4 regions of the Pedococcus sp. P1_H8 genome follow, and region 1 is predicted to be linked to each of the others. Evidence: predicted binding sites of a transcription regulator. Region 1 holds the regulator's gene; each other region holds the start of a gene.

What was found. Region 1 encodes LexA, which represses DNA repair genes until DNA is damaged. Its sites were predicted from a motif close to TCGAACANNTGTTCGA; they were not measured.
Region 2: AC1DYG_RS17530 (YbaK/EbsC family protein) is a predicted target of LexA. The motif match lies at 2,723-2,738, and genes of this name have one in related genera.
Region 3: AC1DYG_RS13700 (HNH endonuclease signature motif containing protein) is a predicted target of LexA. The motif match lies at 5,302-5,317, and genes of this name have one in related genera.
Region 4: AC1DYG_RS01860 (alpha-ketoglutarate-dependent dioxygenase AlkB) is a predicted target of LexA. The motif match lies at 5,229-5,244, and genes of this name have one in related genera.

Annotation. Positions count from the first base shown of each region.
Region 1 covers NZ_JBFUCP010000013.1:27,865-35,456, forward strand. Annotated here, with positions in the region: gene AC1DYG_RS16915 (dihydrofolate reductase family protein) at 1-370, opposite strand, end outside; gene AC1DYG_RS16920 (SRPBCC family protein) at 486-914, opposite strand; gene AC1DYG_RS16925 (winged helix DNA-binding domain-containing protein) at 983-2,134, shown strand; gene AC1DYG_RS16930 (LysM peptidoglycan-binding domain-containing protein) at 2,146-2,544, opposite strand; gene lexA (transcriptional repressor LexA) at 2,822-3,547, shown strand; gene AC1DYG_RS16940 (hypothetical protein) at 3,789-3,989, shown strand; gene AC1DYG_RS16945 (DUF4259 domain-containing protein) at 3,965-4,378, opposite strand; gene AC1DYG_RS16950 (N-acetyltransferase family protein) at 4,448-4,978, opposite strand; gene AC1DYG_RS16955 (class I SAM-dependent methyltransferase) at 4,997-5,665, shown strand; gene AC1DYG_RS16960 (NAD-dependent protein deacetylase) at 5,669-6,565, opposite strand; gene AC1DYG_RS16965 (patatin-like phospholipase family protein) at 6,585-7,592, opposite strand, start outside.
Region 2 covers NZ_JBFUCP010000014.1:40,142-47,733, reverse strand. Annotated here, with positions in the region: gene AC1DYG_RS17540 (HAD-IIA family hydrolase) at 1-88, opposite strand, end outside; gene ggt (gamma-glutamyltransferase) at 283-2,076, shown strand; gene AC1DYG_RS17530 (YbaK/EbsC family protein) at 2,106-2,630, opposite strand; gene AC1DYG_RS17525 (DUF6504 family protein) at 2,980-3,324, shown strand; gene AC1DYG_RS17520 (SAV_6107 family HEPN domain-containing protein) at 3,324-3,797, shown strand; gene AC1DYG_RS17515 (DNA polymerase III subunit alpha) at 3,794-7,592, shown strand, end outside.
Region 3 covers NZ_JBFUCP010000008.1:193,014-200,605, reverse strand. Annotated here, with positions in the region: gene AC1DYG_RS13720 (calcium:cation antiporter) at 1-483, opposite strand, end outside; gene AC1DYG_RS13715 (DUF1028 domain-containing protein) at 552-1,421, shown strand; gene AC1DYG_RS13710 (PLD nuclease N-terminal domain-containing protein) at 1,643-2,095, opposite strand; gene AC1DYG_RS13705 (alpha-glucosidase) at 2,171-3,853, opposite strand; gene AC1DYG_RS13700 (HNH endonuclease signature motif containing protein) at 3,949-5,289, opposite strand; gene AC1DYG_RS13695 (hypothetical protein) at 5,431-5,655, shown strand; gene AC1DYG_RS13690 (MarR family winged helix-turn-helix transcriptional regulator) at 5,722-6,195, opposite strand; gene AC1DYG_RS13685 (hypothetical protein) at 6,273-6,479, shown strand; gene AC1DYG_RS13680 (D-alanyl-D-alanine carboxypeptidase/D-alanyl-D-alanine-endopeptidase) at 6,473-7,592, opposite strand, start outside.
Region 4 covers NZ_JBFUCP010000001.1:377,806-385,397, forward strand. Annotated here, with positions in the region: gene AC1DYG_RS01825 (metal ABC transporter substrate-binding protein) at 1-945, shown strand, start outside; gene AC1DYG_RS01830 (metal ABC transporter ATP-binding protein) at 942-1,775, shown strand; gene AC1DYG_RS01835 (metal ABC transporter permease) at 1,772-2,851, shown strand; gene AC1DYG_RS01840 (Fur family transcriptional regulator) at 2,848-3,267, shown strand; gene AC1DYG_RS01845 (isoprenyl transferase) at 3,353-4,135, opposite strand; gene recO (DNA repair protein RecO) at 4,132-4,968, opposite strand; gene AC1DYG_RS01855 (hypothetical protein) at 5,022-5,150, opposite strand; gene AC1DYG_RS01860 (alpha-ketoglutarate-dependent dioxygenase AlkB) at 5,265-5,894, shown strand; gene AC1DYG_RS01865 (Ig-like domain-containing protein) at 6,030-7,517, shown strand; gene leuA (2-isopropylmalate synthase) at 7,573-7,592, opposite strand, start outside.

The DNA.
Region 1 (7,592 bases):
GCGCCCGCTCGACGGCCTCGGCCAGGCCGTCGACGAAGGTGAACGCATCGCCCTCGGGCTGGTCCTCCGGTCGGTGCGTGACGATGAAGAACGGCACATCCCAGGGGTTCTGGTCACCCCAGTGCCCTGCGGCCTCGTAGGTCGCGCGTCCACCGACCACCGCGCCGAAGTTGGCCATGGCCTCGTCCATCCACGCCTGGTCGACCTCTCCCATCTGGCCGGTCGGCTCCTCGTCATAGGTCCACGGCCCGCCGAACACCCAGTAGTGCAGCCGCTCGCCGCCCTCGCCGAGCCCCTTGGCCGGTCCGTCGTCCGGCCCGGTGACGTAACCGTCGACCGACATCGTGATCCCCGAGATGACCTTGCCCATGCCTGCCGCCTTCCGTGGTCCGTGCCCACTGGTGCGCGTCGGCCCGGCGTTCGTATCGTCCTGGTGTTCCTGTCAGCAGTACCGACCAGCCACGGTGCGCGAACTCATCGGTCCCTCAGGCTGGGCCGCCCTCGGACTGCGCCTTGAGCCCCGCCGACTCCATCGCGAGGTAGCGCTCGGTGAGCCCGCGATAGAGCCTGCCGACCAGCGAGCCCAGGATCCCGCTCTGCTCCACCGAGAGCCGGACCCGGCTGCCACCACCGGGCAGCGCCTCGACCGAGTGCCTCGCCGTGGTGAGCGCTCCCGGTCCGGCCGACACCCACGTGAACATCCGCCCCGGGTCGAACTCGGTCACCACCCAGTCCACCGTCGGGACCTTGGGCTGGCTGATCTTGGCCGTCGAGCCCGTCCGCAACGGGCCGTCCTCGAGGCGGCGCACCCACCGCACCGACTCGGTCCAGTCCGACCAGTGCTCGACGTCCGTGAGCACCTGCCAGACCCGCTCCGGCGAGGCGGCGATGTCAACCGTCGTGCTCTGCTCCACCCCTCCATGGTCGCGCACCTCTCGGCGGTATTCGAGAGGCTGTCGGCGATATTCGAGAGGATGGCGCCATGGATCACGCCAGCGTCCTCGCCCAGCGGCTGGCCACCCAGCGGCTCAGCTCGGCGCCGCTCCCCCGTGCCGCCGACGCCGTGCGGCTGCTCACCTGCGTGCAGAGCCAGGAGCGCGACCACGCCTTCTACTCCCTCGCGATGCGCTCCCGCAAGGACCGGTATGCCGCGGTGCAGCGAGAGTTCGACGCCGGCGCCTTCGTGCGCACCCACATCCTGCGGCCGACCTGGCACTTCGTCGCGCCCGAGGACCTGCGCTGGATCCTCGCCCTCACCTCGCCGCGAGTGCTGTCGAGCATGGGAGCGCGGCACCGCCAGCTCGGCCTCGACGACACCAAGCGTCTCGGCGACGGGTTCGAGCTGCTCGCAAAACTGTTGCAGGACAAGCACTTCCTGACTCGACCCGAGCTCGGCGAGGCGTTCGTCGGGCGCGGCTCCCCCATCAAGCCCGGCGAGCAGCTCGGCCACCTGCTCATCGTCGCCGAGATGCGCGGGCTGGTCTGCTCGGGGCCGATGAAGGGCGTGCACCACTCCTATGCCCTGGTCGACGAGGTCATCGCGCCGACACCAGAACGCGGCCGCGACGAGGCCGTGGTCGAGCTGGTGCGGCGGTTCTTCAGCGGCCACGGGCCTGCTTCGGTCAAGGACTTCACCCGGTGGGCGACCATGACGGTCAGCGACACCAAGGCAGCGCTCGCGCAGCTCGGTGACGCACTGCGGGAGGTGGAGATCGCCGGCATCCCGCACTGGTTCGACCCCTCGCAGGTGCGCCGGGTCTCCCGTGCCGCGCCCGCGGCATACCTCTTCCCGACCTATGACGAGGCCGTGCTGACCTATCCGCAGGTGAACTTCTCGGCGCTGCCCGACCACCCCTATGCCGAGCACACCGACCCGTTCTGGGCGAGCGTGGTGCTCGACGGCACGAACGTGGGGCTCTGGAAGCGGACGGTGCGACCCGACGCCGTCCAGGTCGAGGTGCGCCTCGCTCCGGCCGTCTCGACGCGAGGGCGCACGCAGGTTCGGGTCGCGGCCCAGCGGCTGGCGGGGTTCCTCGGACGCGACCTGTCGTTGGTCGAGAACGAGGGCACCCCGCACCTGTGGGGCGGCGAGCTCGGCCACCCCGCACGCAGGCCGAGGCGGGCCGACCGCTGAGCGGTCGGGCTTCAGCCGACGGCGGGGATGAGCAGCGTCTGGCCGGCGTGGACGTTGCTGTCGGTCAGGTCGTTGGCGATCTGGAGCTGGGCGACCGCCTCGGCCATCGACAGCTGGGGCAGCTGCTCGACCGCGATCTGCGACAGCGTCTGACCGGACTGCACCGTGGTGGAGTGGTCGATCACGGTGGCGGAGGCGCCGCCCGAGAACACGGCGATCGCCAGCGCCACGGCGGCGATGACAACGGTGAGCGTGATCGCCAGACGGGCGGCGCGGGTCAGGCGCAACGGGGCGGCCGGAGCCACCACGACCTCTGCGCCGGTGGGCACCGAGACCAGGCGGGGGCGAGCCGGGCGAACGGGAACCCGCACCGGTGCGGGGGCGACGTCCCAAGCGACTGCTGCACTCATCAGGTCCTCCATCGTGGCGTGCGCTGTTGTGGCTGTGGTGTGTCGTGCTGCGTTCCTCGAACGGATGTGCGAAGAACTGCTTGACTGATTTCTAGCACGCATGTTCGAATCAATCAAGACACGCGTCGAACACATGTTTGGCACAGGCGTTCGAAGGCCATACGCTGTGTTCATGCCGCAAGCACATCAGAGGGCACTGACAACGCCTCGGCGAGCACCCGGCATATGGCACCTGACCTGCACGTTTACCTGAAAACTGCTCAAGTGAGGAAGCGGCATGAGCGACGACAACGTCAAGGAACTGCCCGACCGCGATCGCGGTGACGGGCTCACCGTCCGGCAGCGACGGGTGCTCGAGGTGATCCGCAACTCGGTCGACCGGCGCGGATACCCGCCGAGCCTGCGCGAGATCGGCGAGGCGGTGGGGCTCACCTCCCCCAGCTCGGTCGCCCACCAGCTGTCCACCCTCGAGCGCAAGGGCTTCCTGCGCCGCGACCCCAACCGGCCGCGCGCCATCGAGGTCGTCTCGCCCGACTCCCCCGCCGACATGCGGGGCTACCGCGGCGGCGCCTCGACCGAGGACGAGACGGCGACCTACGACGAGACGGGGTCGGGCGACCAGCGTCCTGCCGCGGCCTACGTGCCCGTGCTCGGCCGCATCGCGGCCGGCGTGCCGATCCTGGCCGAGGAGACCGTCGAGGACGTCTTCCCGCTCCCCCGCCAGATCGTCGGCGAGGGGCAGCTGTTCCTGCTCCAGGTCGTGGGCGACTCGATGATCGAGGCCGCCATCTGCGACGGCGACTGGGTCGTTGTGCGCCAACAGCCCACGGCCGACAACGGCGACATCGTCGCGGCGATGCTCGACAACGAGGCCACCGTCAAGACGTTCAAGCGCAAGGACGGCAAGGTGTGGCTGATGCCGCACAACCCGGCTTTCGACCCCATCGACGGAGACCACGCCACCATCCTCGGCAAGGTCACGGCGGTGCTTCGCCGGGTCTGAGCTCGACCCTCAGCCCCGGCGACGTGTGCCGCGGAGTGCCTCGTGCGCTCTGCGGCACACGTGCGTCCGGGCCCAATGGGGGGCGACCGAGGCGGCGCATCCGGGTCACCGGAGCTCAGCGCGGCTCGCGCCTCCTCCGTTCGGCTGATGGCCCCTCACCCGAACGGGCCCAACCAGGCCCGGTTCGCCGGTTGGCGTCCGCCGGTCCGTAACGGGCGACCCTCCACACCGTTCTCTTCACATGGAGGCCCATCCCGACCCCGATCTCACCGACCAGGTGCTCGGGTCCGAGATCGAACTGCTCGCGGACCTGATCGACGCCGCCAGCCACGCCTGCTCGCAGCTCAACCTGGACCAGATCGACGCGGCTCTCGGGGTCTGTCGGGCGCAGAGCCAGTTCCCCACCCAGTCGCCCAGTCAGTCACCCAGCGCGTCGAGGTAGTGCGTGATCTTGGTGGCGAAGCGTTCGCCACCGTCACCGTCGGCCCACAGCTCCCAGAGCTCGTTGTCGTCGGACTGCAGGGCCCGGTGCAACGCCCGGGTGGCGAGCTCCTCGAGCTGTTCGTCCACCTCGATGGGTTCCTCGTCGACCCACCAGGGCACATTGCGTTCTCCCACCACGGATTCGAAGTCGTCACACGCAGCCACGAGCACCGCGGCTGCCACCGCCTGCGACATGGTGGGCGCTTCGATGTACCCCGACGCGCGGACCACTTCGTCGAGGGCGGACTCGACCCTCTTGCGGCGTACGTCGGCCTCGGACTCCTCGAGCTCGTCGAGCAGGTCGAGCGCGTCGTCGTTCTCGAACGGCCCGGCTCCGGTGGCGCCCATCTCCCAACCTCCACGACGTGCGAAAGATGCTCCTTCGAGGGTGCCAAGAGACGGGGCGACGCGCCAGCCCTACTTTTGCGGAGTCATCCGTTGGTACCAGGCCGTGTCGACATAACGACCGAACTTGTGCCCGACCTCGCGCAGCACGCCCACCCGCTCGAAGCCGCACGCCACGTGCAGCGCCACGCTCGCGTCATTGGGCAGGGCGATCACCGCCACCTGGGTGTGCACCTCAGGTGCGGCGTCCAGCCGCGCCAGCAGCGCGGCATACAGGGACCGTCCGAGGCCGCGCCCGCGGGCGCCCTCCGCGAGGTAGACGGACACCTCCTTGGTGCCGTCATAGGCCGGCCGCGGGCGGAAGGCGCCGGAGAACGCGTACCCGAGCAGCTGCTCGTCCGCGCAGGCGACGAGGACAACGTTGCCGACACCGGTGGCTGCGAGCTTCTCGCCGAGGTATGCCGCGCCGCGGGGTTCGGTGTCGAAGGTCGCCACCGAGGTCCGGACCTGGTCGTCGTAGATGGCCGCCATGGCGGGAAGGTCCGCCTGCGTCGCGTCTCGCACGACGATTGCGCGGCCGCCGTCCGGGGCAATGCTGCTCATATCGGCGATGCTAGGGGGATGAGCGACGAGCACGGTCACAGCCACGGCACACACGACTCGGCTGACGCGGCGAAGCTGCCCGACCCCGACCGCGGTGGGCACACGGACCGCCAGGCTCTCTGGGACGAGCGGTATTCCGCCCAGGAGCACGTCTGGAGCGCGACCCCCAACGCCGAGGTGGAACGGATCGTGGGCGGCTGGCCACCCGGTCGCGCCCTCGACCTCGGCGCCGGCGAGGGACGTCACGCCGTGTGGCTGGCCACGAAGGGCTGGCGGGTGACGGCGGTCGACTTCTCGGCGGTGGGCCTGGCCAAGGGCGAGAAGGAGGCGTCCAGCCGCGGGATCCGGGTCGACTGGGTGGTGGCGGACGCCCGGTCCTGGCACCCGGCGCCGCAGGTTCACTACGACCTCGTCCTCGTGTCCTACCTGCACCTGCCCTCCGACGTCGTCTCGCGGACCCGGACCTGGCTGACACCGGGAGGTGCGCTGGTGGTCGTCGGACACGGACTGCGCAACCTCACCGAGGGGGTCGGCGGCCCGTCCGACCCGGCGCTGCTGCACACACCCGAGCAGCTGCGCGCAGCGGCCGGGGACCTGCAGATCGAGCGGTGCGAGGAGTACGTGCGGCCCACCGACCACGGCGAGGCGATCGACGTCGTGCTGATAGCCAGGCGGCCGACCGGCTGAAAACTAGGCCGCCAGCCGGTTGAGCAGTTCCTCGAGGGTCGGGGCGAGCGGCGCGTCGAGCTGAGCGGTGGCCTCGCCATCGCCGCGGGTCGGCCCCCGGGTGATGATCGCGACCGGGATGCCGAGCGCGGCAGCGCGGCGGACGAAGCGGTAGCCGCTCATCACCTTCAGGCTGGAGCCCAGGACCACCAGCGCGCTGGCCTGTTCGGTGAGGCGAAAACACTTCTCCACCAACGGTTTCGGCACTGACTCGCCGAAGAACACGACGTCCGGCTTGAGCGTGTCGTGGCCACAGACGAGACACAGCGGCGTGCGGAAGGCGGCGACGTCGAGATCGTTGAGCACGATGTCGCCGTCGGGTCGGATCTCGTCGCTGGTCACCGTGTAGGTGGGGTTGCTCTCGCGCATGCGGTCGTCGAGGTCCCAGCGGGAGGTGCGGTCGCCACAGGTCAGGCACACGACCCGCGCCAGCGACCCGTGCAGCTCCTCGACGTCGGTCGCGCCCGCGCGCTGGTGCAGGCCGTCGACGTTCTGGGTGATGACCGGGCCGACCAGCCCACGGTCCTGGAGCCTCGCGACGGCCTCGTGACCGGAGTTGGGCCGGGCCCGGTTGAACCGTTGCCACCCGACATAGCTGCGCGCCCAGTAGCGCTGCCTCGCCTCGGAGGACCCCAGGAACTCGGCGTACTGCATGGGCGTCACGCGACGGGTGCCGTCCGGGCCTCGGTAGTCCGGGATGCCCGAGTCGGTGGAGATGCCGGCGCCGGTCAGGACGAGGACGTTGCCGCGCTCCAGCAGGCCAGCGATCACGCTCAGCTGGTCGGTCGAGGGCGCCTGCTCAGTCGCAGCCGGCGGGACGGTCAAGTCCGGCTGGCCGGTCGCGGAGGCGGTCTGCGTCACGCGGCAAGGGTACGTCGGGTCAGGACCTCCCGAGGAGTCGGCGCTTCGCCGAGTCGACCAGGGCCGCCCTCGCCACCTGCGGATCGGCGACCTCGGCGTGCGGCGGAGCGGGCGGGCTGTCGCGGGTCACGAGCTCCGGACAGTGCGCCCGGACCTGGGCGTCGGCCACGAGGTAGCCGTGGCGCTCGAGGATCTGCTGCTCCTCGCGGCTGAAGGCATCGAGGTCGGTGCGGATGGCGTTGACCAGCTCGGTGGTGTCGCGGGGATAGGAGCCCTCGACGACCGTGTCGAGCGCCCACGACGTGCCGCGGAGCGCACCGCGCGCATAGCCGGCCTGCAGCCACCGACTGCGCACGGACTGGCCGCCGCTGGTGGCGATCCCGAGGATCCGCAGCGTGCGGCCGAGGACAGTGCGCTCGGTGCGCGCCCGGAAGACCCCACCGCCATCACTGACCAGGACGGTGGCGTGCCGCTTCCAGACCGGCTCGAGCCCGAGGTTGTCATAGACCCCGCCGTCGGTCAGCCTGATGCGCCGCAGGATCGAGGCGCGATCCTCCTCCGGCTCGAGGCCGCGATGTCCGCCGGTGAGGTGCATCGCGACCCCGTCCAACACCATCGCCGCGAAGAACGGCGGGAAGCCGCAGGAGGCCGCCACGATGTCGGCGATCCGCAGCCCCGCCGGCGGCGCGGCATACCCAAGGCGGTAGTCCCCCACGCGCCCGTGGGGACGATGCGCGCTCGGGCCCTCGAAGACCCAGTCCACGCCGTAGCCGATCTCGGTTGCGCCAGTCACCACCCCCGGACCACGAGTCTCGTTGTCCCGCAACGGTTTCGACCACCAGGGGACGGTCGCAGCGAGTTCGTCGGCCAGCGCCCGGATGGCCGCGTCGGGAGCGAACCACCTCCACGGCGCGGCCTTGGACAGCAGCGCCGGGGTGCGGATGTTGCGGGAGGTGAGCCGCTGGAGCGGCACGGCGACACACTCCTCGAAGCCCTCCACGACACCGCCCGCCGCCGGGAACTCCAG
Region 2 (7,592 bases), on a different contig from region 1:
CGGCCGCTCCCGGGATCGCGCTCTCCTCGTGGACGAGGACGCCGTCCATGTCGGTGAGCCAGCACTCGACGGGCTTCGGTGTGGTCATGGGCCCATTGTGTCCGAGTGGCGTGAGCGGTTTGGGGGAGTGCCGCTCCCCGGACGGCAACGTCCTGTGCCACGCCTGGGCGTCGCGTGGCGTTGCGCTTCGCACGGAGGGCGGCCACGATGGAGCGATCAGCATGCGCATGCTGGCTGTCGTTCCATGGCTGGCTTGCCATTCGGTCACACCAAGGACTGCCAATGATCCAGCGCTCGCGTGTACTCGTGACGGCCGCGGTTTCCGGACTTGCGGCCTCCCTGCTGTTCGGGGGCCAGGCCTCGGCCGTCCCCGCCCCTCCTTCGAAGGATCCCCTGGCCATCGGTCGCGGCGGCGCCGTCTCGTCGGTCGACCCGTACGCGACCCAGGTCGGCCTGGACGTCTTGCGACGTGGCGGCAACGCCGTCGATGCGGCCGTCGCCACGGCTGCCGCCCTCGGTGTCACGGAGCCCTACAGCGCGGGGATCGGTGGCGGCGGATTCCTCGTGTACTACGACGCGGCCACCGGCAGGGTCCACACCATCGACGGCCGGGAAACCGCACCCCGGCTGATGGGAGCAGACGCGTTCGTCGAAGGGGGAACACCGATCCCCTTCGCCGAGGCGGTGACCAGCGGACTGTCCGTGGGGGTCCCGGGCACTCCGGCAACCTGGGACCTGGCTCTTCGCACGTGGGGCTCCCTGTCGTTGCGCGACGCGCTTCGCCCCGCCGCACAGCTGGCCCGGTCCGGCTTCGTCGTCGACCAGACCTTCCGCCAGCAGACCATCGACAACGCGGCCCGCTTTGCCGACTTCACGAGCACCGCAGCGCTCTTCCTGCCAGGGGGCGCTGCGCCCGAAGTCGGCTCGATCTTCCACAACCCTGACCTGGGGCGCACGTACGACCGGCTCGGCCAGCAAGGGACCGGCTACTTGTACCAGGGCCCGCTCGCGGCGGAGATGGTGGCAACGGTGATGGATCCGCCGGTGACCCCGGGATCGACCAGGACGGTCCGGCCGGGCCTTCTGCGGCCCGCCGACCTTGCGGGCTACCAAGCGCTGTTCCGCGACCCGACCATGGTCGGGTACCGCGGCCTCGCGGTGGCGGGGATGGCGCCGCCTTCCTCCGGAGGGTCGACCGTCGGGGAGGCACTGAACATCCTCGAGAGCAGCGACCTCGGCGCGCTGGACCGTGTCGAGGCAGAGCATCGCTACCTCGAGGCCACGGCACTCGCGTTCGCCGACCGCAACCGGTTCGTCGGTGACCCCGACCACGTGGACGTCCCCTTGGCGGAGCTCTTGTCGCAGGGGTTCGCCGACGAACGCTCCTGCCTCATCGGACCGTCGGCGGCGTCGAAGCCGGTGGCACCCGGCTCGCCGGACGGTGCATACGTCACCTGCGCACCGGCTCCTGTCAGCGCCGCGCAGAGCCAGCAGGAGGGCCTCTCGACGAGCCACCTCACCACCTGGGACCGGTGGGGCAATGTCGTCTCCTACACGCTGACCATCGAGCAGACCGGTGGTTCGGGCATCGTCGTCCCGGGGCGCGGCTTCCTGTTGAACAACGAGCTCACCGACTTCAACTTCACCCCGACCCAGGGCGGGGCGCCGGATCCCAACCTGCCCGCTCCCGGCAAGCGGCCGAGGTCGTCGATGTCTCCGACGATCGTGCTGGACCACGGTGCGCCGGTGCTGGCTGTGGGCTCTCCGGGCGGGTCGATGATCATCACGACCGTGCTGCAGACCCTGCTCAACCGCCTCGACTACGGCGACGACCTCCTTGCTGCCGTCGCCGCCCCCCGGGCATCGCAACGCAACACCGCGTCGGTGTCGGCAGAGGATGCCTACATCGCGTCCTTCGGGCCGGCGCTGCAGGCACGCGGTCACGTCTTCACGAGGGTGGCCGAGATCGGGGCCGTGACCGCGATCGAACAGCGTGACGACGGTGCCTTGGTCGCGGTCGCTGAGCCGGTGCGACGCGGCGGTGGTGACGCGGGAGTGGTGCTGCCCGCACCCTGAGGTGGTGGGACGTCTCGGTGGTGGGACCTTCAGGCGACTTCGATGGCGTGGCCACCGGTGACTCGCAGCAGCTCCTCGTAGGTCGTGCGGAAGACGGTGTGGCTGTGGCCGGCGGCCGCCCAGACGTGGCGGTAGCGGCTGAGTGAGACGTCGACGAGGGTGCGGACCTGGCTGCGGTGGCCGACCGGTGCCACGCCCCCGATGGTGAACCCGGTCGCCGCGAGGACGAAGTCGGCGTCTGCCCGGTCGAGGTGGTCGACGTCGTCGACGAGTTCGGCGACCTTGACCAGGTCGACCTTGTGCGCGCCCGAGGTGAGGATGAGCATCGGGCTGACCGTGCCGTCGGGGGCGTGGGCCCGGAAGACCAGCGAGTTGGCGATCTCGGCGGGGGTGATGCCCAGGGCGGCGGCTGCGGCGGCCGCAGTGCGAGCGGCGTCCGGGAGGGTGACCACCTCGGGGACCACGTGGTGGATCGCCAGGGTCTGCAGGACCCTGCGGACGGCAGGGTGCCCGGTGAGGTCGGGGGCCGACGTCGGCACGTCGGACGCTGTCATGGCCGAAGACTAGAACCGTCAGGTCACGCCTGTCACCAGTCGTCCCACAGGGGTTGACGGACTGTCCGTGGCGGGGTGTACGGTTCTTCTTATCGAACACCTGTTCGAACTCGTGGTTCACGACGACGACCGATCCACCGGTCACGGCCCCACACCGTGGCGGACGGTCATCCTGCGGACCACTGCGGCTCTGGCCCTGTGAGCAGGCGCCTCGACCCCGCCTCTCACAGGGCCCAGAGCGCACCACCCAGTGACCCAGCAGCGCTGTGTCTTTGGTGACGCTGTGTCTTTGGTGACGCTGCGCTGCGCCATGCCCGCAACCCGAACCAGATCCCAGAAGGAGCGCCCTGTGGTCCGCCGCTACGAAGAGCCCATCGAGGTCCGAGAGGGCGCTCGCGAGGACCTGACCCCTGGTCTGGGAGAGGTGGTGGGCCGCGGCCCCAACGCCTTCGTCTGGCGGGGCCGGCTCTATGTCGTCCGGGCCGTGCTCGACCGCTGGCAGGAGCGCCGGCCGTGGTGGCGCGATGCCCGCGAACGCGAGGGCACCGACGTGCTCACCGATGCGCGGGAGCGGCAGGTCTGGCGGGTCGAGGCGAGCGCCGGCCGACTCGCCGGCATCGGGGTCTACGACCTGTGCGCCGACCCGGCCAGTCACGCAGGCAACCAGTGGCGCCTGCTGAGGGTGGCGGACTGATGGGCGCCCGGAGTGCCCAGGGGACGGCCACCGGAGCCGGTGCCACGCTCGACCTGCTGGACCGGGCACGGCACTCGCTGCTCGAGGCCTGCCAGAGCGAGGAGGTCGCCCGACGCTACGACCAGGCCCAGCTCGGCGCACTGCGCGCCGCTGCCGCCGTGGTCGCCACCCGCATCACGTCCACCCACCCGTCCGCGGGCCAGTCCGGTCCACGCAGCCTGTGGGAGCTGCTGCCCACGGTCGCGCCCGAGCTCTCCGAGTGGGCCGGGTTCTTCGACGTCGTAGGAGCTCGCCGCCACCACGACCACAGCGCGCGGGAGGCCGACGACCTGCTGCGCCAGTCCGAGCTCTTCCTCGACCTCGTCTGCCGGACCCTGGGCCTACCGGTGCACAGGTCACCGCACGACCACCTGCTGGTGCCCACCGCAATGATCAACACCGCGGTGACCAGCAGTCCGGGGGCCGGCCCGTGAGCACCGAGTTCGCCCACCTGCACGTCGCGTCGGGATTCTCGATGCGCTACGGCACCGCGACGCCCCAGGCGCTGGTCGAACGCGCAGCCCAGCACCGTCAGCCGATCCTCGCGCTCACCGACCGCGATGGTCTCTACGGTGCGGTCCGCTTCGTCCAGGCGGCCACCGCGGCAGGCATCGCACCCGTCCTGGGGGTCGATCTCGCGGTGGGCCCGGACGTGGTCGGCCCGGGTGCGATGGGCCAAGGTGCGATGGGCCCGGCTGTGGCGGGTCGGACCCCGGTCCGGGGTGGCGCCGAGCGCGACGCCCGCCACCCACGGGTCACCGTCCTGGCGCGGGGGCGCGCGTCCGGCGTACCCGCCGGGGTGGGGTGGGCTGCCCTGTGCCGGTTGGTCACCCAGACCCACCTGCGCGGTGAGCGGGGAGTGCCCGTGAGCTCCGCCGCCGTGGTCGCAGCAGCGTGCGGCGGCGCAGCTGGTGGAGGAGGTGGTGGAGGGGAGCCCAGTCCGCTCGTGGTGCTGCTCGGCCCCGACTCCGACGTGGGTCGGGCGCTGCTGGCCAAGCACACCGACCGGGCGCGTGAGCTGCTGGTCGCCTGGCGGCGCCGGTTGCCGCCCGATGCCGTCGTCGTCGAGGTGGTCTGCCACGGGGGACCCGAGGGCACCCCTGCATCGCGCAGCCATGCCCGGCGGCTGCTGGGGCTCGCCGACGAACAGGGTGTCCCCGCGGTGCTCACCGCCGCGGTGCGCCACGTCGACCCGGGGGAGTCGGCCGTCGTCGACGTCCTCGATGCCGCGCGGCGACTGGTCGCCCTCGACACCCGGCACCTCGACCGGGTCACCGACGCCGCCCACCTGGCGACGACCGACACGATGCACGCCATCGCCCGTGAGGTCACCGGTGGCGACCTCGGCCGGGCTGACGACCTGGTCGGGCGGACCCTGGCCCTCGGGCTCGGCTGCGCCCAGAGCGCCCGCCACGACCTCGGCATCGGGTCGGTCCACCTGCCCGAACCCGATCGGGTCGGGGTCGAGCCCGGCATGAGTGCCCAGGTGGTGCTCGAGCAGCGCTGCCGCGCGGCGGTGCCCGGGCGCTACCCCGGGGCCAGCGAGCGCGACCTGATGGCCGTGGAGAGCCGGCTCACCGACGAGCTCAAGGTCATCGCGGAGCTGGGCTACCCGACCTACTTCCTCACCGTCGCCGAGGTCGTCGACCTCATCCACGACATGGGGGTCAGAGTCGCGGCCCGCGGCTCGGGGGCCGGGTCGCTGGTCAACTACCTGCTCGGGATCAGCGGGGTCGACCCGATCCGCTACGGCCTGCTGATGGAGCGGTTCTGCTCGCCGCTGCGGGCCGAGCTGCCCGACATCGACATCGACGTGGAGTCGGCCCGCCGCACCGAGGTCTACGAGCGGATCCTCGACCGGTTCGGCGGTGAGCGGGTCACCTGCGTGTCGATGATGGACACCTACAAGGTGCGGCACGCCATCCGGGACGTCGGGGCGGCGCTCGGGCTGCCGCCGGTGGAGATCGACGAGATCGCCAAGGCGTTCCCGCACATCCGGGCCAGAGACGCCCGCAACGCCATCGCCGAGCTGCCCGAGCTGCGCTCGCGAGGCCTGGACAGTCCTCGGCTGCGAGCCTTGTTCGATCTCGTCGAGCGGCTCGACGGACTGCCCCGCCACATCGCGCTGCACCCGTGCGGGGTGATCCTGTCCGACGGCAGCCTGCTCGACCGGACGCCGGTGGAGGCGAGCTGGCTGGGTTTCCCGATGAGCCAGTTCGACAAGGACGACGTCGAGACGCTCGGGCTGCTCAAGCTCGACGTCCTCGGCATCCGGATGCAGTCGGCGATGGCCCACGCCGTGCAGGAGGTGGAGCGGGTCGACGGAGTGCGGGTCGACCTCGACGACCAGGCCCAGGTGCCGCTCGACGACGAGGCGACCTTCCGGCTGATCCGCACCAGCCACACCCTCGGCTGCTTCCAGATCGAGAGCCCCGGACAGCGTGAGCTGATCGGCAAGTTCGGTCCGGAGCGGTTCGAGGACCTCGTCATCGACATCTCGCTGTTCCGGCCCGGCCCGGTGAAGTCCGACATGATCACGCCGTTCCTTGAGGCCCGTCACGGCTGGAAGGACGTCAGCTACCTGCACCCCACGCTCATCGAGGCGCTGCGCGAGACCGAGGGGGTCGTCGTCTTCCACGAGCAGGTGCTGATGATCGTCGCCGAGACGACCGGGGTGTCGCTGGCCCAGGCCGACGAGGTGCGTCGTGCCCTCGGCACCCCCAAGGGACAGCTCGAGATCGAGGCCTGGTGGCGACCGGCCGCCTCGGCCCGCGGCTATACGCCGGCCGATGTCGACCGGATCTGGGAGGTGCTCAAGGCGTTCGCGTCGTTCGGGTTCTGCAAGGCCCACGCCGCGGCCTTCGCCCTGCCGACCTATCACTCCGCGTGGCTCAAGACCCACCATGCCGCCGCGTTCCTCGCCGGTGTCCTCACCCACGACCCGGGTATGTACCCCAAGCGCCTCATCCTCGACGACGCCCGGAGCCTGGGCATCGCGGTGCTCGGCCTCGACGTCAACATCTCGACCGGCAGCTACCGCATCGAGCGCCTGGACGGCGGCGACCCGTCCGGGTTCGTCCCGCCGCACCCCGACCTGCCCGATGCCAGCGACTACGGCATCCGGCTGTCCCTGGCTGACGTCCGCGGCATCAACGACGCCGAGGTGGCCCGCATCGTCGCCGGGCAGCCCTATGCCGGGCTGGCCGACTTCTGGCACCGCGCCCACGTCTCGCGGCCGATCGCCGAACGGCTCGTCCTCGCCGGGGGGTTCGACAGCCTCTACGGCATGCGGGTGGCCTCCGCCGGCATCGATGCCGGGGGACTGGGACGCCGTGGCAGGACCACTCGCCGTGACCTGCTGCTGCACGTCGCAGAGCTCGACCGCTACGGCCGGGCGCTGGACCGTTCCGCACGGAGGGCGGCACCACGCCGGGCGAGGGGGAGTCGCGCCCTGCCGGTGTCGGACCAGCACCTCGAGGGTGGGCAGGTGCGGGCCCGGGCGGCGGCGCAGTCCCAGGCAGCGCTACCGGTGCGGGCAGCCGACCTGCAACCGACCCAGCTCGCGCTCGACCTCGGTGACCGACCCGAGCTCACCAGTGGCACCGGCCTGCCCGAGCTGAGCGGTCCCGAACGCGTCCGCGCCGAGCTCGACATCCTCGGCCTCGACGCGAGTGCCCACGTGGTCGACTTCTACGCGCCGATGCTCGATGCGCTCGGCGTCACTCGCAGTCGTGACCTGTTGCGGGCGCGCAGCCGATCCACCGTGTGGGCGTGCGGAGTCAAGGTCGCCACCCAGACGCCACCGATCCGGTCAGGGCGCAGAGTCGTCTTCCTCACCCTCGACGACTCCACCGGACCCATCGACGCGACCTTTTTCGAGGATGTCCAAGGCCCTTATGCCGCAACGGTCTTCCACTCGTGGATGCTGCTCGTCCGTGGTGTCGTGCGCCGCACCGGTCCGCGGGGGATCTCGCTGCGGGCGACGGGTGCGTGGGAGCTCACCCCGTTGTGGGACGCGTGGCGAGGTGGTGGCCTCGAGGCGGTGTATGCCGCGATGGACGCCAGCGAGCGCGCCGCCACCGAACAGGCGGAGGTGTTGGAGGCTGCCCACCAGCAGCAGGTGAGCGGGGGCAGGCGGGTCCTGGTGCACGCCTCTGGGTTCAAGCAGTCGCCCTATGCCGACACCCGGCCGCCGGGCGAGGACGTGCGCGGGTCGCACCGACTCGGTC
Region 3 (7,592 bases), on a different contig from region 1:
CGTGAACGTCGGCACCACCATCGTCATGACGGCCAGCGTCGTCACGGTGGCCAGGGCCGCACCGGTGCCCTCGGCGTTGAACGAGATGAGCCGGTACTTCACAGCACCGAGGAACAGCGACAGCCCGACGATGCCGTTGCACGTGATCATGACCGCGGCGAAGACGGTGTCGCGGGCGAGCGACTGGGTGTCCTTGCCGCCGCTGACCATCAACGTGACGATGAGGGCCACCTCGATGATCGTGACGGCCACGGCGAGGACGAGCGATCCGAAGGGTTCGCCGACGCGGTGCGCCACGACCTCGGCATGGTGCACCGCGGCCAGGACGGCGGCGGCGAGGGCCACCGCGACCACGAGCACGGGCAGGGTGCCGAGGTGTCGCCCCCACGTGAGGACGAGGGCGAGGATGGCTATCAGTGGCGCGAGGGTGGTCCAGGTCAGAGATGTCTTCTTTGATTTGGTCCTGGTCGTTTTCGCGGCCATGCCCCATTCTCACAGGTGAGCAGCACCGTCTCCCAATCGTCGCGGCCCAGTCGCTACGGTCATGCCCCATGACCTTCTCGATCGTCGGCCAGGTGGGTGAGGGCTTCGGGATAGCCGTCGCGAGCAAGTTCCCCTTCGTCGGGGCAGTCGTCCCGCAGGCGCGTCTCGGGGTCGGCGCCGTGGCGACCCAGGCGATGGCGCGGGTGGGCTACCGAGCGGTGGCGTTGGACGCGCTCGCGGGGGGAGCGTCGGCCGACGAAGCCGTCGTCGCGTGCACGACCCCCGATGGCGACCGCACGCACCGCCAGCTCGGGGTCGTGGGCGTCGACTCCCAGGCGACCTACACGGGTGGCTCGTGCATGGACTGGGCCGGCGGCGTCAGCGGCCGGGAGCGCACGGGCGGCTATGCGATCCAGGGCAACATCCTCACCGGCCCCGACGTGGTGGCGGCGATGGAGGCCGCCTGGCTCGGTTCCGCCGGATCCTCCCTCACCGACCGGCTCGTCGAGGCGCTGTTGGCCGGCGACGCCGCTGGCGGCGACTCACGTGGCCGCCAGGGCGCTGCCCTGTATGCCGTGCTGCCCGGAGCGGGGTACGACCACTGTGGGGTGCTCGCGGACATCCGGGTCGACGACCACCCGGACGCGCCGCAGGAGCTGGCCAGGCTGTTGCGGCTGAACGACCTCGTGTTCGGGAGCCCCGAGCTCGTGCTGCCCTGGGCCGACAAGGCAGGCGCGGTGGCTGAGGTTGGCACGGTCGCCGACAAGGCCGGGACGGTGGCCGACGAGGTTGCGCGAAGGCTTGCGCTGCTGGGCCACCACGGCGAGGTGACGCAGGCCTTGGCCAGCTGGGCAGGCGAAGCCAACTACGAGATGCGACTCAGCCCCGACGGCATCGACTCCAAGGTGCTGGCCGCCCTGCGCGAAGCCACGGCCTGAGTGCCCGCCTCCGACCACGCGCCCTCGCGCCCGCGACCTTCTTCCCTCCGACGCCCTAACCTCTGCTAGCAGAAGTTCCCTCGCTCAGCGCAGGTTGCACCCTGTGCTAAGAGAGCCAAGCTCTGCTAGCAGAAGTTGCTGCAGGAGGTCAGTCGGCGGGTGAGGCTCGACGCTGCGGGGCGGGCTCAGCTTGGGACGAAGGCTGCCGCTAAGCATTGGCCTCAGGCCGGGTCGACCTGCTCGGGCTCGCTGTCCCCGGCCTCGCCGCCGGCAGCCTTGCGGCGGCGACGCTCCAGGTCCTCTGCCTCGAGCCGCTCGCGCTCCATCCGCTGGCGCTTGGCTTCCTTCAGCTGGGCCTCGGCGCGCTCCCGCACCTGGCGCAGGAACGCGGCGTCGTCATCCGGGTTGGTCGCGACGAACCGGCCAGGTCGTTCGTACTCCGGGTACGCCGCACCGGTGTTCCCTTTGTACGGCAAGCTCCGCGGGGGTGCCTGCGGTCGTCCGGCCACGAGCCAGGCCACGGCACCGACCACGGACGTCACGAGCACGATGAAGATCCAGGTCACCTTGGGCAGGTTCCGGATGCGCGACTCATCGGTCATGATCACGTCGAAGAGGCAATAGATCCACAGTGCCGTCCCGAGGATCCCCAATCCAAGTTCTGCTCGAATCACGCCTCAGAGGGTGGCACAACGAACCCACCCGGATGGGCAGATTGCCCAGAATCACCGCCTCGCCCCCGGCCTACGTCAGCGTTTGAGCAGGCGGGCTTCCCATGGACGGAGGGGGGCGGTGGGCGAGGCGGGGTCGCCCAGGTTGCCGAGCAGCAGGGCCGCCTCGGACCATCGGTCCAGATCGGTAACTGCGCCGGAGAGGTCGAGGTCGTCGCCGGAGAAGTTGGCGAGGACCAGCAGGTCGGTGCCCGCGTGGGAGCGGGTGAAGGCGTACAGGGTCTCGTGGTCCGGCGCGATCATCGTGAAGTCGCCGTGCGCGATGGCCGGCTCGGTGTGGCGCAGCTCGATGAGGCGCCGGTAGTGGTGGAACACGGAACCCTCGTCGGCCACCGCGGCCGCCGCGTTGATCTCCGTGTGGTTGGGATTCGTTGCGGACCAGGGCTTTCCGGTCGTGAAGCCCGCGTGGGCACCGTCGTCCCACTGCATGGGGGACCGGGCGTTGTCGCGGCTTCCGAGTCGCAGGTTGACGAGGATCTCCTCGACGTCGCCCCCGGCGCCGGCCGCCAACCGGTAGTAGTTGACTGACTCGATGTCGAGGAAGTCGTCGGCCGTCGCGAACGGCACGTTGGTCATGCCGAGCTCCTCGCCCTGGTAGACGTACGGCGTGCCTCGGTGCAGGTGCAGCACCGTGCCGAGCAGCTTGGCCGAGGCGACCCGGTGCTCGGGCGCGTCCGAGCCGAACCGCGACACCGCCCGAGGCTGGTCGTGGTTGTTCCAGTAGAGCGAGTTCCAGCCGACCTCCGCGAGCCCGTCCTGCCAGCGGCCGAGCGAGGTCTTGAGGTCACGCAGGTCGACCCGACTCCGATCCCACTTGTGCGCCCCGATGTCGAGGCCCACGTGCTCGAACTGGAAGACCATGTCGACCTCGTGCCGCGAGGGGTCGGTGTAGAGGATCGCGTCCTCGACCGTGACCCCCGGCATCTCGCCGACAGTGAGCAGCTTCTCGGCACGTCCCTCGAAGACCGACTCGTGCATCTCCTGGAGGAACTCGTGAATCCGGGGACCGTTGAGGAAGTGGGGCGTCCCGTCGCCGAGCTGCGAGTCGCCAGGGAGCGGCTTCCCATCGGGCAGTGACGTCACCTTCGAGATCATGTTGATGACATCCATGCGGAATCCGTCGATGCCCCGATCGAGCCACCAGCGCATCATCGCGTAGACCGCCTCGCGGACCTCCGGGTTCTCCCAGTTGAGGTCGGGCTGCTTGCGGCTGAACAGGTGCAGGTAGTACTCGCCCGTCGCCTCGTCGAGCTCCCAGGCGGGTCCGCTGAAGAACGACTCCCAGTTGTTCGGCGCCCCGTCACCGCCCGACCGCCACCAGTACCAGTTGCGCTTCGGATTGTCTGTGCTGGAACGGGATTCCACGAACCACGGGTGCTCGTCGGACGTGTGGTTGACGACGAGGTCCATGACGATGCGTATGCCGCGCGCGTGCGCCTGCTCGATCAGCGAGTCCACGTCCGCGAGGGTCCCGAACGTCGGGTCGATGTCCTGGTAGTCGGCGATGTCATAGCCGTTGTCGTCCTGAGGGCTCGTGTAGATCGGCGACAGCCACACGACGTCGACGCCGAGCTGTTCGAGGTAGTCGAGCCGGCTGATGATCCCCGGGACGTCACCGATGCCGTCACCGTTGGAGTCCTGGAAGCTGCGGGGATAGATCTGGTAGACGACGGCTTCGCGGAACCACTGGTCATCGGTCATGGCTGAGTCTTTCGACCCGCACCCCCCTCGGCAAGCGCAGGCAATCCCTGCGCAGTAGCGAACCCTGCGCAGCTGTGATCCAGACGCGGCCTGCCCTATGTCCGCTTCACGAAGGTGACTCGTTTTCGACCGGTGCCCTCGCGGAAGACGCGGTGGTGGTAGCCGGGGTCGTGGATGCGCTTGTGGTGGTAGCCGCAGAGGGGGACTGCCAGGTCGAGATCGGTCCGACCACCGGATGCCCACGGATCCTCGTGATGATGCTCGGTCCAGGCGTAGGGCCGGTCGCAGTCATCTGCGGCACAGGAGTCGTAGGTCAGGGCCAGCGCGACCCGCTGCGCCTCGGTGAAGAATCGTTGCGAGCGGCCGAGATCGAGGAGTTGCGACTCCCCGCCGAGGACCGCCGGGACGATCCCCGCGCCACAGGCCAGCCGTCGGGCCTCGGATGCGGAGACGTCGTGGCCGGTGTCGAGGTGGGCCGCTCCCACCGCGGCCTTGAGCTTGTCGTGGTCGAGGGTCACCAGGATGGTCGCGTTGACCTTGCCTGACAGGTGGTCGGTGGGCAGGTGCTCCAGCAGCTCGACGAACGCGCGGCCGTACTTCTGCGACCAGTCCAGCTCCTCGGCCCGAAACGCATCCCACGTCGCCTCGGCGGTCTCGGCAGCGGTCAGCTCGGTGCCGCCCTCAGCCGCCTGGGCTTTCGCGTCCCGCGCCGCGCGCTGGGCGAACCGGCGCGGTGAGGCGATCTGCTGGATGACCTTCTGCAGGATCTGGCCGGCCAGGGTCGGCACGGTGAAATGGCCCGTCATGGTGCCGTCGTGGTTGTCGTGGATCGTCAGCTTGGTCGCGGCCAGGGCCCGCTCCTCCTCGGAGCGCAGGATCGAATCCTCGTGGGCGTCGACCTCGGCCTGGCTCCGTTTCGCTGACTCGAGGGCCCGCCGGGCGGTCTTGCGCAGCCTGACCGGGTCGACTCGTTTGGCCATCGCGACGAGCGACTGCTCGATCGCGACTCGCTCGGCCTCGTCCAGGCCCGCGGGGAGCTGTTCCGCCGTGCGGGCAATGACGTGGGCATGCTCCGTCGAGAACGCGCCCTCGCTCAGCGCAACCCTGGTCGCGAACAGCCCGTCATCGAGGGCGGTCGCCAGCCGCACGTCCTTGGCTGCCGACGCGCCGTCGCGGCGAGAGCGAGCCGCCAGCCAGGCCGCCGTACCCGTCATCCCCGCGTCCGCGGCGACGTCGGCCTTGTCCACGACGGAGACAAGCGACAGCTTCATGGCCTGCAACCGCGCCCCAGCCCTCTCGACCTCGTCGATCAGGCCTGACGCCTCGTGCCCCGAGAGCTCCCCGACGCCATCGCACCGGTCGAGCACCGAGTGCACCTGACGTACAGCGTCGGCCGCCGACAGGGGCGGCGACGGGTGGAGTGGGGCGATGGCCATGCCTCACTGTATTCGAACAGGTGTTCGAAGGTCAACCCAGAAATGGCTAGGAACCTGGGGGGCCATTGACCCATACCCCTGCATGCCGGACGATCAGGTCGACGGAGTCGAGGGTGACTCATGGACAGTCAAGGGGGATTCATGGCAGGCGTGTCGATCTTCGCGGTCATCCTGATCGGGCTCTTCGTCCTCGGTGCGGTGGCGATCGTGGCCCTCGTCGCCGTGGGCATCGTGCGCACACTGCGGGACAGGCGCACCCGCGACGAGCGCCTCGCCGACGAGCACGGCGACATCGCGCCGGGCACCTTCAAGCTCACGCCCGGTTTCGGGGGCGGCGACATCGACGGTGGCACGGGCGGCTTCTGACCGCCTCCGCACCATGCGGTGAGGTATGCCGCGGGGCCCAGCCGCGCGGCATACCTCACCGTATGGTCATGGCTGGGCAGGCTCCGCCGCTGCGGCGATCAGGTGAGTGAGGCTGTCGCGCATGGCTTCGAGCTCGCCGATGCTCATGCCGAGGCGGTCGATGATCGCCGGCGGGATGCGTTCGGCCCGCTTGCGGGCGGCGGCACCCTTCCTGGTGAGGGAGACGGCGAGGGCGCGGTCGTCCTGGGGGTCCCGGTCGCGGGTGACCATCCCGCTGGCCTCGAGGCGCTTGAGCAGCGGTGAGAGCGTCGCCGGCTCCAGGCTGAGGCGTTGGGCGAGGTCGCTGACGCGCAGCGGTGAGTCCTCCCAGAGGGCCAGCATGACGAGGTACTGCGGGTGGGTCAGGCCCATCGGCTCGAGCAGCGGCCGATAGAGCGCGATCACGTTGCGCGATGCGACCGCCAGGGCGAAGCAGACCTGGCGGTCGAGCTTCAGCAGGTCTGCCGGCGTCGTGGTCGAGGCGGGGGTTTCGGCGGTCACGATTTCGAGTCTAGGGGGTCGGGCGGTATCGTTAGGGCACAGATAGTTAGGGCACTAACGAAAACATGGAGCGAGCAATGAGTCGCAAGGCTGACCGCGAAGGACTGTCGCTGGGCTATCGGATCGCCTACCGCGTCAAGGTGCTCGGCATGCACATGTACGGGCCGGCCCAGCTGGGCGACGCGGAGGACCCGCACCGCCGACTCGAGCGCAAGCGCGCGGCCAAGGTCGCGGCGGCTCGCCGGGCCCGCGAGCTGCGAGAGTCCCGCGCGACCGCTCAGTAGCAGCCGGTGACGGTCGCCGCGAGCATGTCGATGTTCTGGCGCATCACGGTCGTCGACGTGGGTTTTCCGTTGATGACAAAGGCAAAGGCCTTGACTCGCCCGTCCGTTCCCTTCGTCCAGCCACTCAGCGCGACGGCGTCGGTCAGGGTGCCGGTCTTGGCGTGGACCTTGCCCACGGCGCACTTCGAGGTGGACGCGGTGAACCGGCCCCAGGACGCCCGCAGCGTTCCCGTCTGACCGGAGATCGGCAGGCCCGCGTTGCTGCGCAGGAGGGCGAAGGGGGTCGCGTTGGCGGGTTCGAAGACGTTGGTCACGAGCCGTGCGAGTTGCAGGCCGGTGAGGCGGTCGCTGCGTGACAGTCCCGACCCGTCATAGAGCGCGTTGGCGGACAGGCCCTCGCTCCGCAGGCGAGCCGTCTGCGCGGACCTCGCTGCGGTCCAGGTCTTGCCGTAGCCCAGCTTGATGCCGACCAGGCGGTGCAGCGCCTCGGCGTGCTCGTTGTCGGACTCGAGCATCATCCGCGACACGATCTGGCTGACGGTCTGCCCCGCCGAGCTGGCCAGCACCGGGCTGGTCGAGCCTGCGGTGCCCCGCCCGATCCGGGTCACGGTGAGGCCGTTCGCCTTGAGCTTGGCCGCGAAAAGGACGGCCGAGTCGATGGTGGTGTCGGAGACCTGACGCCCGTCGACGACCAGGGCCCGCAGCCACGTGGTGTCGGCGGGGATGTACGTCGAACGCCACCCCGTCGCCAAGGTGGGCGGTGCGAAGAGGGTGTCGTCGGCATACAGCCGGACGCGGAGCTGGCCGCGCGCCTTCATGGTGGCCGCCGTGGTCTTGGCGAGGGCGGCGAGCTGGGTCGAGGAGAAGGCGGGGTCGCCCGAGCCGACGAGGATGACCTGGTCCGCCTGCGGGCCGCGCTTGACCTTCGTCGTGAACCGGTACGTCGCGCCGAAGACCCGCAGCGCGTCGGTGGCCGTCACCCACTTGGCGGTCGAGGCGGGCAGGTAGCCGGTGCTGCCGTTCTTGCTCCACACGACCTTGCCGCTCGCCGCGTCGATGACCGCCCCGGTGAACGACGTGCCGAAGCGCGTCGTCGTGACCCGCGCCTTCAGC
Region 4 (7,592 bases), on a different contig from region 1:
CTGGTCGCAGGCCTGCTGTCCATCGCCGTGGTCTCCGCCTGCGGCGGGACCGGGGGGCGCGGCGCCGGCGACGGGCGACTGGGTGTCGTCGCGGCCTTCTACCCGCTCGAGTACGCCGTGGCCCAGATCGGGGGCAGTCACGTGGACATCACCGGCCTGACCAAGGCCGGTGCCGAGCCCCACGACCTCGAGCTCAGCCCGCGGCAGGTCGCGAAGGTCGCCCAGGCCGACCTCGTGGTCTACGAGAAGCACTTCCAGCCCGCCGTCGACGCCGCCGTCGACGGGCAGGCCCGCGACACGGCTCTCGACGTCTCCCCCGCCGCCCGGCTCGACCTCGTCCTGGTCGAGGACGGCCACGACCACGGGGGCGAGACCGAGGAGGAACACGCCGACCACGCCGACCAGGCTTCCGACGGGACCAGCGCCCGCGACCCGCACTTCTGGCTGGACCCGATGCGCTACGCCGACGTGGGCGACGCGATCGCCGCCGAGCTGGCGACGCGAGACAGCCCCAACGCCGCGGCATACCAGGCGAATGCGAAGGCGTTCCGCGCGCAGATGACGACCCTCGACGCCGAGTTCCGGACCGGCCTGAAGAGCTGCGCCAACCACGAGCTCGTCACCTCGCACACCGCCTTCGGCTACCTCTCCCAGTCCTATGGCTTCCACCAGGAGTCCATCACGGGACTGACCCCCGACGCCGAACCGAGCCCGGCCGCCATGGCCAAGCTGACCAGGCACATTCGGGAAACCGGCGCCAGCACCGTGTACGCCGAGACGCTGGTCAGCGAGGACGTCGCCAAGGCGCTGGCCCGGGAGACCGGTGCGAGACTGGCCGTGCTCGACCCGATCGAGGGCATCACCAGCGCCTCGACCGGCCGCGACTACCCCGCGGTGATGCGGGCCAACCTCGCGGTCCTGCGCGCGGGACAGGAGTGTTCATGACCACCACGGACATCGCGCCGATCATCGAGCTGCGGCGGGCGAGCTTCGGCTACGCCGACCAGCCCGTCGTCACGGGCGCGAACCTGACCGTCCGCCCCGGCGAGGTGGTCGCGGTCCTCGGGCCGAACGGATCCGGCAAGTCGACCCTCGTCCGCGGCCTGCTCGGCCTCAACGACCACCTCGGTGGCGATGTGGAGCTCTTCGGCCAGCCGCGCGAGTCCTTCTCGGACTTCGCCCGGCTCGGCTACGTCCCCCAGCGGCACACCCTCTCGGCGTCCGTGCGCGCGACCGTCACCGAGATCGTCGCGGTCGGACGGCTGTCCCACCACCGCTGGTGGCGACCGGTCATCAGGTCGGCGCAGGACGCCGCCATCATCGACCGCGCCCTGGACGTCGTCGGACTGAACGACCGGGCGCACGCCGACGTGGCAACCCTGTCCGGCGGTCAGCAGCGCCGCGTCCTCATCGCCCGCGCGCTGGCCTCCGACCCCGACGTCCTGCTGATGGACGAGCCGACAGCCGGGGTGGACGCCGCCAACCAACAGGTGCTGTCGGCGGTGCTGGCCCGGCTGGCCGGACGCGGCACGACGATGGTCATCGTCACCCACGAGCTCGCGGCCCTGGCCGACATCGTGACCCGCATCGTGGTCGTTCAGGGCGGACGGATCGCCTTCGACGGGTCGCGTGACGAGTTCGCCGCGCGGACCGGCGAGTTCGCCTCGTCGGCCGACCACCACCACCACGAGGACGAGGACCGCATGACCACCCCCCGACTCCCCGGTGCACCGTCTGCAGGCCCCCTCGACCCGCGCGGAGGTGTTCGTTCATGAGCGAGCTGCTCTCCCTCGACTTCATGCGGCAGGCCCTCATCGCGGCCGTCCTCGTCGGTGTCGCCGCGCCCCTCGTGGGTGTCTTCCTCGTCCAGCGTCGACTGTCGCTCATCGGTGACGGGATGGGTCACGTCGCGCTCGCCGGCGTCGCGGTGGGCGTGCTCACCGGTCAGGCCCCGGTCCTCACGGCCCTGGTGGCAGCAGTTACCGCGGCCGTCGCGATCGAGGTGATCCGCGGGCGTGGCCGGACCAGCGGCGACATCGCCCTCGCCGTGATGTTCTACGGCGGCATCGCCGCCGGTGTGGTGATCATCGCGAAGTCGCCGAGCAGCAGCCCTGCCAACCTCACGGCATACCTGTTCGGCGCGATCACCACCGCGGACCAGCGCGACCTGTGGGTGTTCGCGGGGCTCGCCCTCGTGGTGCTCTTCGCGACCTGGCTGCTCCGGCCGTGGCTGTTCGCCGTCGCCAACGACGAGGAGTACGCCCGGGCCAGCGGGCTGCCGGTGACCGGGCTCAACATCGCCCTGGCGGTGCTGACTGCGGTGACCGTCGTGGTGTCGATGCGCGTGGTCGGACTGCTGCTCATCAGCGCCCTCATGATCATCCCCAACGCGACGGCCCAGCTGCTGGGTCGCAGCTTCCGCGCGTCCACCCGGTGGGCCGTGCTGGTGGGGGTCGTGTCCAGTGTGGGCGGCGTGATCCTGTCGTTCTATGCCGAAACCCCGTCCGGCGGAACCATCGTGCTGCTGGCCATCGGGTTCTTCGTGATGGCCGCAACCGGCACGGCGGCGGTCGCCAGGGCGCGCGCCCACCAGCACCGCAGGGCCGAGCGCCACGACCACGAGCACGGTCCCGAGTGCGGCCACCCCGCTGTCGCCCACGGCGACCACGTCGACTACGTGCACGACGGGCACCGGCACGCCCCGCACGAGGGCCACTACGACGAGCACGACCCAGCAAGGCACGAGGCGGGCAGCCACCACCACGGCGAGGGTCAGCCAGGCGACAGCCAGCTCGGCGCCAGTCCGCACGACGGCAGTCACGAGGCAGCGAAGGAGGCGGCACCGCAATGACCGGAGTCCAGGAACGACCCACCACCGAGGGCGCCCGTCGGCCCACCCGCCAGCGGGCCGCCGTCGCTGCCGTGTTGGCGGAGACCGGCGAGTTCCGTTCAGCGCAGGAGCTGCACGCGCTGCTGCGTGAGGGCGGCGACAAGGTCGGGCTCGCCACCGTCTACCGCAACCTGCAGGCGATGGCCGCCGAGGGTGAGATCGACATGCTGCGCACCGACGAGGGCGAAGCCGTCTACCGCGCCTGCTCGACCGGCCACCACCACCACCTGGTCTGCCGCGAGTGCGGCCGGACCGTCGAGGTGGAGGGTGCGGCCGTGGAGGCCTGGGCGGCCCGGGTCAGTGCGCAGCACGGGTTCACCGAGGTGCGCCACACCCTCGAGATCTTCGGCACCTGCGCCACCTGCGCGTCGTCCTAACTTCTGCTAGCTGTCCGGTCAGTACAGCCAGCAGAAGTTAGGGGCTGTCGACAGGAGCGGGCGCTTCGGGGGTCCGGTGGGCCCGTCAGCTCGTGGGCAGGTCGACTGCCCCTCCGTAGCGCCGATCGCGCTCGGCATAGGTCTGGATGGCCGCCCACAGGTGACGCCGGTCGTAGTCCGGCCACAGCGTGTCCTGGAAGACCATCTCGGCATAGGCGCTCTGCCACAGCAGGAAGTTGCTCGTCCGCTGCTCACCCGAGCTGCGCACGAACAGGTCGACGTCCGGCATGTCGGGCTCAGGCAGGTGCCGCGCGATCGTCTTCTCGTCGATCGAGCCCGCCTTGAGCTTGCCCCGCTGCACCTGCTCGGCGATCCGCTGCACCGCGTCGGCGATCTCGGCGCGTCCGCCGTAGTTGACGCAGAAGTACAGCGTCAGCCCGGTGTTGTCCTTGGTCAGCTCCTGCGCGACCTCGAGCTCCTTGATGACCGAGCCCCACAGGCGCGGCCGCCGGCCGACCCACCGCATCCGAACGCCCCACTCGTGCAGCTGGTCGCGACGACGCCGGATCACGTCGCGGTTGAACCCCATGAGGAAGCGCACCTCGTCAGGGCTTCGCTTCCAGTTCTCGGTCGAGAACGCATAGGCCGACAGGTGGCTGACGCCCGCCTCGATGGCACCGGCCGTCACGTCGAGCAGGGCCGCCTCGCCGGCTTCGTGCCCCTTGGTGCGGGGCAGTCCCCGCTGGTTGGCCCAGCGGCCGTTGCCGTCCATGACGATCGCGACGTGCCGGGGCACGAGCTCGGCGGGCAGCGAAGGCGGTCGGGCGCCGCTCGGGTGGGCAAACGGCCTGGGGTATGCCGTGCTCACGCCTTGGCCACCTGGGCGGCGGCATGCGCCGCCTCGACCTTCTCCACCACGCTGAGCGGAGCGGGCGACCAGGTCACCCGGGAGTCGAGACGGGGCTGGTCGGGGTCACGTCGGTCCACGAGGCGCAACGATCGCACACCCCGCTCGAGGTGCCACTGGAGGAAGGCGCTGGCCAGGGTGCTGCCCTCCCGTCGGTGTCGCCCCTGCGACGCGTCGGCGATGACCCAGTCACCGGCCAGGAGGGCAGCCAGCAGGGCCAGCGTCTCCGGCGCCGGCGCGGCGGACCCGACCGGGCGGCATACCGGGCAGACGGTGCCGCCCGAGGCCAGGTTGAACGCGCGGTGCGGTCCCTCGGCGCCGCAGCGTGCGCAGTCGTGGAAGCTCGGCGCCCAGCCGGCCACGGCCAGCGCGCGCAGCAGGTAGGCGTCGAGGACCAGACCGGGGTCGTGCAGGCCCTCGGCCATCGACCGCAGCGCCCCCTGGAGCAAGAGGTACTGCTGGAGGTTGGGCTCGCGCTCCTCGGTGAGCCGGTCCGCGGTCTCGAGCATGGCGGCGGCCGCGGTGTAGGTCGTGTAGTCGCGGGCGAGCACGTCGCCCCAGGACGCGAGTGACTCGGCCTGCGTCACCGTGTCGAGGTTGCGGCCCTCGTAGCACTGGACGTCGACCATCATGGCCGGCTCGAGCCGGGCCCCGAACCGGCTCTTGGTGCGACGGACTCCCTTGCCCACGACACGCACCTTGCCCAGCCCGCGCGTGAGCAGGGTGACGATGCGGTCGGCCTCACCCAGCTTCTGGGTGCGCAGGACGATCCCTTCGTCGCGGTAGAGCGGCATGCGGCCATTGTCGCAAGTCCCGTCGGGATTGCCGGTATGCCGTGCCGCGCGGCTCAGAGGCCGAAGCCGACAACCGCCACGACGACGATGGCGACCAGCAGCCCGACGGCGGCCAGGCCCACCCACAGGCCACACGCCAGTCCGCTGGCCAGCTTGTCGTCGCCAGTGTGCCGCTCCGCCATGGGACGACGGTAGCGTCACCCGGCATGACCGACTGGAGGACAGACCCGGCCGCCGCCGCGCTCGACAGAATCAGATACTAGAACATCTGTTCGAACGTGGGTTATCGTGATGCCATGTCCATCGCCTTCCAGGGCTCGCTCCTCGACACCGCTGACGAGATCGAGCTGCATCCGTTGTCGGCGGGCCTGACGCGCACGGCACTGTCGCGCGGCGCGTGGGTCGACTACCGCCCCGGGTGGCTCGCCGGCGCCGACCGGTTGTTCGACGAGCTGCACGACGCCGTGCCGTGGCACGCGGAGCGCCGCGAGATGTACGAGCGCATGGTCGACGTCCCGCGTCTGCTGAAGTTCTACGACGAGGACGGGGCACTCCCCCACCCGGTCCTCACGAAGGCCCGCGAGGAGCTGAGCCGTTGGTATGCCGCGGAGCTGGGCGAACCGTTCGTCACCGCCGGCATGTGCCTCTACCGCGACGGGCGCGACTCGGTGGCCTGGCACGGTGACCGGATCGGCCGCGCCAAGGACCTCGACACGATGGTCGCGATCCTGTCCATCGGCTCGGCCCGCACGCTGTCGCTGCGTCCGCGCGGCGGTGGGGAGTCTCGGGGCTTCTCCCTCGGGCACGGCGACCTCGTCGTCATGGGCGGTTCGTGCCAGCGCACCTGGGACCACGCGATCCCCAAGACCAGCAAGCCGGTCGGTCCGCGCATCTCGATCCAGTTCCGCCCCCGCGGAGTGCGCTGACCCGGTCGATGGCGGCTCCACTTTGTGGCATCAGTGCAGGTCAGGGGCAGATTGAGGGTTGCCAAACACCTGCATCGTGGGTCATTCTTCCCGGCACGAGACAGTGTCGACTCGTCCGCTATGGGGGGATACCGCATGCACCCACGCCTTACCTGTCGCCCGCTCGGCGCCCTGGCCGCGATGATCGCCGCTCTCGTCGCCCTGGTCGGCGGCGCCCTGCCTGCGGGGGCCGCCAAACCGGTGCGCGCCAGCGTGTCGATCACCAGCCCGGCCGACGGGTCCTCGGGCACGGCGAACGTCGTGCCAGTCACCGGCAAGGCGAGCTCGCCGAACGGCGCGGTCGACCTCATCGTCGACGACGTCGACGCCGGGCAGAGCGCGACCGTCGACGGTCGCGGTGCCTGGACGACCAACGTCGGCTACCTCGGGCTCGGCGACCACCGGATCTGCGCACTGGTCCGCGTCGACGGCGTCGTCCTTGCCTCGGCCTGCGTCACCCGCACGGTGGTGCCGGATCCCAGCGCGTTCACGGTGGTCTGGCCAGAGCAAGGCGCCACCGTCGCGACGCGTTTCTCCACGAGCGGCGCGTGCCAGTCGGGCACCCAGGTGGCGCTCTCCCTCGACGGCGGAACGACGGCGACGGTCGAGTGCAGCGACGACTCCTTCTACTACGAGTACTACGGGGCGGCGGCGGGTTCCCACTCGATCACGGTGAGCGCCCTGTACGGCGGCTCGACCCTCGCCACCGTCACCCGGGCCTTCACCGTCGTCGCCCCCGCCCCGGTCGAGGTGGCCGTGACGACGCCGGCCGACGGGTCGACGGTCGACACGGACGCGCAGACCATCCGGGGCACCAGCAACCGACCCAACCAGACAGTCATCGTGTCCATCAACGGCCAGGACGTCCGCGAGGCGTTCTCCGACAGTGACGGCAACTGGTACGTCTACGCCTACCTGTTCTACGGGGACAACCGCATCTGCGCGCGCCTCACCGATGGGGAAGGCTTCAGCGGAGAGGGCTGCGCCGACGTCCGCTTCGCGATCGACCCCTCGAGGCTGACCATCGACACCCCGCTGGAGGGGTCGCTGCACGACGGCTTCGTCCCCTTCAGTGGGCAGTGCGCAGACGGCACCACCCTGCGCATCAGCGTGGACTCCGATCCCTATGTCTACGAACAGAACTGCTACGCCGGCGGTTACAGCGGGGAGCTGCCCTACGTCAGCGACGGCGATCGCACGATGACGGTGTCGATGGTCGCCTCCCAGCAGGTGGTCACCACGCTGACCCGCTCCTTCATCGTCGACACGCTCGCCCCGGCACCCCCGACCGTCGTGTCGCCCGTACCCGGATCGACGATCAGGACCCGCACCGTCACGCTCTCGGGCACGACGGCTGAGGGCGGGCTCACGGTCACCGTGCAGCATGCCGACGGAACGCCCTACGCCACCACGACCGCCAGCGCTTCCGGCACGTGGTCGGTCGTGCTCGCAGAGGACTTCTTCGCCCGGGCCGGAGTGCTCACCGGCAAGGCCGGGTCGGTCACCGTCCGCGCGACCGCCACCGACCTCGTGGGCAACGAGTCGGCGCCCACCACGGTCACCTACGCCACCCGCATCCGCTGACCGAGGTATGCCGCGCGGCTCGGCCGCGTGCCTCGGCCACGCGGCATACCTCGACTCACTCGACCGGGGCCATCC